Regions from separate parts of the Priestia sp. 179-F W1.4 NHS genome, predicted to be linked through region 2. Evidence: riboswitches for the same ligand, from Rfam matches in the RefSeq annotation. Region 2 holds a riboswitch; the other holds the start of a gene.
What was found. Region 2 has a riboswitch for glycine ahead of ACH0CI_RS23560 (amino acid permease). Riboswitches for the same ligand answer to the same signal wherever they lie in the genome.
Positions count from the first base shown of each region.

Region 1: another riboswitch for glycine. It lies ahead of gcvT (glycine cleavage system aminomethyltransferase GcvT); the one in region 2 lies ahead of ACH0CI_RS23560 (amino acid permease).

Region 1 is NZ_JBIQFF010000001.1:404,225-407,584, forward strand. Features, by position in the region: gene ACH0CI_RS02075 (DEAD/DEAH box helicase) at 1-1,462, opposite strand, end outside; glycine riboswitch at 1,643-1,735, shown strand; gene gcvT (glycine cleavage system aminomethyltransferase GcvT) at 1,948-3,048, shown strand; gene gcvPA (aminomethyl-transferring glycine dehydrogenase subunit GcvPA) at 3,069-3,360, shown strand, end outside.
Region 2 is NZ_JBIQFF010000007.1:134,880-138,239, forward strand. Features, by position in the region: gene ACH0CI_RS23555 (FAD-binding oxidoreductase) at 1-778, shown strand, start outside; glycine riboswitch at 978-1,058, shown strand; gene ACH0CI_RS23560 (amino acid permease) at 1,218-2,561, shown strand; gene ACH0CI_RS23565 (PAS domain-containing sensor histidine kinase) at 2,841-3,360, shown strand, end outside.

The DNA of each region.
Region 1 (3,360 bases), on a different contig from region 2:
TTAAAATATGTTCTTCGACCGTATGTTGAATCGCTAAATTGTAAATGTGAACATCATGCTTTTGACCTAAACGATGTACCCTTCCAATTCGCTGTTCTAGACGCATTGGATTCCACGGTAGATCATAGTTAATAATATGATGACAAAACTGAAGGTTGATTCCTTCTCCGCCCGCTTCAGTGGCAATAAATACTTGCGCGTGGCTTTCAAAAAGCTGCTTCATCCAGTCTTTTTTACCTCGCTTAAATCCTCCTCTAAACGGTACAGAGGTAATTCCATGCTGTTTTAAATACCACTGTAAGTACAGTTGAGTTGCTCTGTACTCAGTGAAAATAATAACTTTGTCATCAATTTTTTGAACGAGCTCCAGAACTTTTTCTGCTTTTGCATTTTGCGGCACTTGCTGAAGTAGTTGCATTAACGGAGTAATCATATGTTCCGTTAATGCGCTGTTTTGATCTTCCTGACGTTCCAGCATGTTTTTTAATGTCATATACACCGCTTCACGGCTGCTGCAGGCCTCTCGCTGCAGGGTTAAAATTGAAAAAGCACTTGAAGGGTGCAGTCCGTTTCCTTTAAAAGACGTAATCGCATCGTATAGCTCGCGTTCTTTCGGTGAAAATTCAACAGGAATGGTTTGAACAATTCGCTTCGTCCATTCGATACCCGTATCATGGCGGCGATTTCGAATCATAACTTTGTTAACAAGCTCTTTTAAGTGCTCATCGTTTTGCAAAGAGCGTTTTTTAGCAGAAAATAATTCTTCGAAATAGTCTTTATTGCCGAGATGGCCAGGCTTTAAAAGAGAGACTAAGTTGAAAATTTCTTCAATTCGATTTTGAATCGGTGTTGCGGTTAGCAACAGACAAAATTTCTTTTTCAGGCTTTGAACAAATTCATAGTTTTTTGTTTTGTTGTTTTTAAGTTTATGAGCTTCATCAATGATGATGAGGTCGTAGTCTTGTTCTAGCACAATTTCTCGATGAGGAGAACGTTTTGCTGTATCAATTGAAGACACAACGATGTCACACTGATCCCACACATATGATTTTCTTTGAGGGACCGCGGGAATATAAAATTTTTGATTCAATTCCATAGCCCACTGTGAAACAAGCGAAGCTGGAACTAAAATGAGAACTTTTTTAACAAGCCCGCGAATCATATATTCCTTCAAAATTAACCCTGCTTCAATCGTTTTCCCTAGTCCTACTTCATCTGCTAAAATGGCTTTCCCATTCATTGTTTCGACTACTTGTTTGGCTACTTCGAGCTGATGAGGAAGCGGCGTTAAATCGGCTAGATGTTTTGGGCTTTGTAGCCCTTCAAATTCTGAGATAAGCGTTTGGTCTTCTATTTCATAGGCAAGTTTATACAAATCCCATGCAGACCAAGGGCCGTCTTGCTCCAATTTAGTTGAGAAGGCTGCTTCCCATGTTTCATCGATGTTTAATTTCACTTTCATGATAAAAATGCTCCTTTGTAAAAAATTTTTATTGAACAAATGATAAGAATCAGGTAGGATAAAAATATATTTAGAAAATTTGAAAAAGAAAATAGATTAGCACTTTACAAATGATTGTGTGAATAAAGATAGATACATCTTTCAGTAGTATGCCCAACTTTACCAACTTTATAGAAGCGAATGACGACACGGGGAGAGACTACTTGAATGTAGCGCCGAAGGAGCAAGCAATAAAATTGTGAATCTCTCAGGCAAAAAGACTCTTGTTTGACGCAGCTCTGGAGAGTGTCTATGCGTTTATAGACCACCCACGAGGCAAACCTATTCGTTTATAGGTAAACTTTCAGGTGAAAAGGACAGAGACTTCCTACTAAATACAGTAGGGGGTTTTCTGTCCTTTTTTGTTTGGATACATAGTGATCCCCACACTATTTGAAAACTCCCCGTTATGAAAAGTTTCACGTGAAAAAGAGGAGGACATAAATATGACAACAGAATTACACAAAACGCCGCTTTATGATACCTATCAAAAATATGGTGCCAAAACAATTGATTTTGGAGGATGGGCTCTTCCCGTTCAATTTTCTTCTATTAAAGAAGAGCATGAAGCTGTACGTACAAAGGCAGGTCTTTTTGATGTCTCTCATATGGGAGAAATTCTTGTGACAGGAGCTGATAGCTTAGCTTTTCTTCAGCATACGATGACAAATGACGTTTCTACCCTTGTAGATGGAAAAGCGCAGTATACGGCTATGTGTTATGAAGACGGAGGCACGGTAGATGATTTGCTGATTTATAAAAAAGCAGATCAAGAGTATTTGCTGGTCGTAAACGCTGCTAATATTCAAAAAGACTATGAGTGGCTTGTGTCTCACAAGCAAGGAGATGTAACGCTCGTTAATCAATCTGATGAAACTGCGCAGCTAGCATTACAAGGTCCTTTAGCAGAAAAAGTTTTACAAACGTTAACGAATGAAAATTTAGCTTCATTAAAGCCATTTACATTTGCTGATGATGTAGAAGTAGCGAATGTAAATGCTCTCGTTTCACGTACTGGATATACCGGAGAAGATGGTTTTGAAATTTATTGTTCTTCAGCTGACGCCTCTCACTTGTGGACGGCTATTTTAGAAGCAGGAAGTGAGGACGGTGTGTTGCCTTGCGGACTAGGAGCTCGCGATACGCTTCGTTTTGAAGCTACTTTGGCTTTATATGGCCAAGAGCTTTCAAAAGATATTACGCCCATTGAAGCTCGAATTGGATTTGCAGTAAAGACGAACAAAGACAGCTTTATTGGAAAAGAAGTGTTAAAAGAACAGCGTGAAAGCGGGGCACCTCGTAAGCTGGTAGGAATTGAAATGATTGATAAAGGTATACCAAGACACGGTTACGAAGTATTTGCAGATGAAGAACAAATTGGATTTGTGACAACAGGTACACAGTCACCGACATTAAAGAAAAACATCGGTTTAGCGCTATTATCAGCAGAGTATACAGAGCTTGGTCAAGAAGTGGAAGTGCAGGTTCGGAAAAAACGCTTAAAAGCAAAAGTGGTTTCAACACCTTTTTATAAACGTTCAAAGTAAGCTTTGGGGAGGAATTTAACATGTTACATCGCTATTTACCAATGACAGAACAAGATCAGCAGCAAATGTTAGCAGCAATTGGTGTTTCATCTGTTGATGATTTATTTTCAGATATTCCGCAGCGCGTTCGTTTTCAAGGAGAATACAATATTAAAAAAGCGGCTTCAGAGCCTCAGCTGTTAAAAGAATTAAATAATATGGCTGCAAAAAATGCTCATTTGAAAGAATATTCTTCTTTTTTAGGAGCGGGAGTTTATGATCATTACATGCCGGTTATTGTTGATCATGTTATTTCTCGTTCGGAATTTTATA
Region 2 (3,360 bases):
CGTTGTGGCAAGCATGACGTTTCAGCTTCCAAAACCGACGAACAGCTCTGTGACGCTTGTTCGCTTCTTTTATGTAGGTACTACAAGAGAAAAACAGGCACAAGTGATGAATATATGGCAAAGCTGGCTGCCTGAATTGGACAAACGTATGACGCTAGTTGCCAGTTTTTATAATGCAGAAGGGGAAGGATTGGGCATATTTGCGAACGGCTTCTTTTACGGATCTCCAGAAAGAGCTCGAAAGATCTTGCAGCCTTTTGCAGAGGTGGAGGGGTTCCGAGTCGAGCTAGAGTCATTATCTTTTCTTGAAGCGGTACAAAAGATAGAAGCAACCTATCCTCCGTCTGAAAAATTTAAGTCAACGGGAAGATTTGTGCAAAGAAGTTATTCAGTTGGCGAGCTTGAAAATCTTGCAGATCTCATACAGCGTCCAGCAGAAGGGTCCGTTTACGCCGCGATTTCTTTTTATGCACTAGGAGGAGAAATTCGCAGTGTTGGTAACAGAGAAACGGCCTTCTTTTACAGAAACGCTAGATATATTCTGGGCTTTCAATCTGTATGGACAGACGATGCGTTTGCACGAGCAAACAGAGAGTGGCTGTATAAGCGATTTCAATATATTAAACGTATTACGAAAGGCTCCTATGTGAATTTCCCTATCAGCAACCTTAGAAACTACGAGTATGAGTATTTTGGAGACAACGCAGAGCGGTTAGAAAGAGTAAATAAAAAGTACGATCCATTTAACGTATTTAGGTTTCCGCAGGGACTCAGGTAGCATGTAGAAAAGGATACTAAGTTGACGATTGAACCTGTTTCATTACCTTCTTTCGAAGAAGGTAAATAAATGAAAGTCATCTTTCTTGTTGACAAAGCATCCAACTGGTATTAGAATAAACAACTATTCGACAGTCATTATCTTGATCGGAAAATTTAATACGTAGAAAGCTATGATTGCTATGGATCACACTATAGCAGGAGCAGCTTCTGGAGAGATCGCGATAGTTTCGCGACGCCGAAGGGTTCACAATCTCAGGCAAAAGGACAGAAGAGTACCGGATATTTATTTGGCATGTTACTAATTGGTAGCATGTACCATAATATTTGTTATTCTTATGACCATGAGATTGGAGCGCATCCAATCTCTTTTTTTATTGGACTTTATTTTGTAGTCCGCACGATCGCATCAAAGGTTTTATTGTTAGGAGGAGTTAGAGTTGGAACAACGAGAATTAAAGAGGGATTTATCCAATCGTCATGTTCAGCTAATCGCGATTGGAGGAACCATTGGGACGGGATTATTTTTAGGTTCTGGTAAAGCCATACAGCTTGCAGGTCCCTCTATCATCTTTGCTTATTTAATTGTGGGTATTGCGCTTTTCTTTGTGATGAGAGCGCTAGGAGAACTACTGCTGTCTAAAGCAGGTTATCAATCGTTAACAGATATTGCTGAAGAGTATCTTGGACCATGGGCTTCATTTGTCACAGGGTGGACGTACTGGTTTTGCTGGATCATGACAGCTATGGCTGATGTGATTGCCGTTGGCGTATATGTGAAATATTGGTTCAATATTCCTCAGTGGATTCCTGCACTTATTTGTGTAATCATTTTATTAGGACTTAACTTATTAACCGTAAAATTATTTGGAGAATTAGAGTTTTGGTTTGCTTTAATAAAGGTTATTACGATTCTTGCGTTAATTGTTATTGGCGTTATTTTACTGGTAATCGGATTTAAAACAGATGCAGGATCCGTTACGGTTCAAAATCTTTGGAATCATGGAGGACTGTTTCCAAACGGTGTTTCAGGTTTCTTACTTTCATTCCAAATGGTTATTTTCGCATACGTCGGGGTTGAATTGGTAGGGGTATCGGCAGCGGAAACATCAAATCCCCAAAAAAATATTCCATCGGCGATTAATAAAATTCCGCTGCGAATCTTATTTTTCTATGTTGGAGCGCTTATCGTCCTTTTATTTATTAACCCGTGGATGGAATTGAATGCAGCAGAAAGCCCATTTGTTAAAACCTTTAGTTTAGTCGGAATTCCGCTTGCTGCTGGAATTATTAATTTTGTTGTATTAACTTCAGCCGCTTCTGCTTGTAATAGCGGAATGTTTTCAACAAGCCGTATCTTATATAACTTAAGTAAAAATGATCAAGGGCCATCTACGTTTGCAAAACTGAACAAAAACCACGTACCAAGCAACGGATTGTTTGTATCTACGCTGGTTATCTCGGCGGGAGCTTTGTTAAGCAAACTGATACCAGATCAAGCTTTTGGCATCGTAACAACCATCAGCGCTATTTGTTTCATTTGGGTGTGGAGTATCATTTTGATTTGCCATCTAAGATATAAAAAAACACGTCCGCAGCTGCATGCAGCATCAACATTCAAAGCACCGTTAACACCATTTATAAACTATGTTGTGCTAGCGTTGTTTGCAGTGATTCTTATTATTATGCTGTTTTCTGATGCGACGCGCCCAGCCTTATTGTTGACACCCGTTTGGTTTATTCTCTTATTTGGTTTTTACGGAGCTAGAAGGAAGAAGAAATAGTAAATGGGTGACCTCATCATTTCGTGATGGGGTCTTTTTATTGGAAGATAGATAATTGATTTCTACTGTATGAAGAAAATGCAGTAAGCAAAGTTTATATAAGAACCCTAAAAAAATTTTAGCAGAAAATACAGTGAAAAAGCTCATAGTTTTCTGATAGTAATGTAGAACCAAATGCTTTTCTTCTATGTCTAAAGGTGGAATTCTATCATTTACATGGAAAAGTTTTCATTTTGCAGTACAATGGAGGTAGACTTCATTGAATTAAGGTGAACAAACATGAAATGGTTTAAATCTCATACGTTTTGGAAAATCTTCACGATTAATGTGCTTCTTATTTGTACCGTACTGACGCTAATGTTTATAGTTTCAAGAGTGATGCTGCCTAATATTTCTCAAGATCAATATCGACAGGTAACTGATAAAACCGTCAAGAGAATGAAAGAGCAAATTAACATCGTTATTAAAGATATTTGGAGCTTGGGCGACGAGGTACAGCAAGATCCTATTTTTTTATCAGATGATGAACAAGAGATAGACAAAGAACTGCAGAAAATAGTTAATATTTCACCGTATATCGATAGCGGAACCATTTTTAATACAAAAGGGTATGTGGAGCATTATTACCCAGATGATTTAAAGAGTATGAAGCACGTGAACTTAAGTAAAAGAAAATATTTTCAAGAAGCGCTGCGAACTAAAAAAATATATTTAAGCGATGTCGTTTCAGCAGACACAAAGCATTACATTGTGGTGATGGCAATTCCTATTTTGGATGAGCAGCAAAATGTAAAAAAAG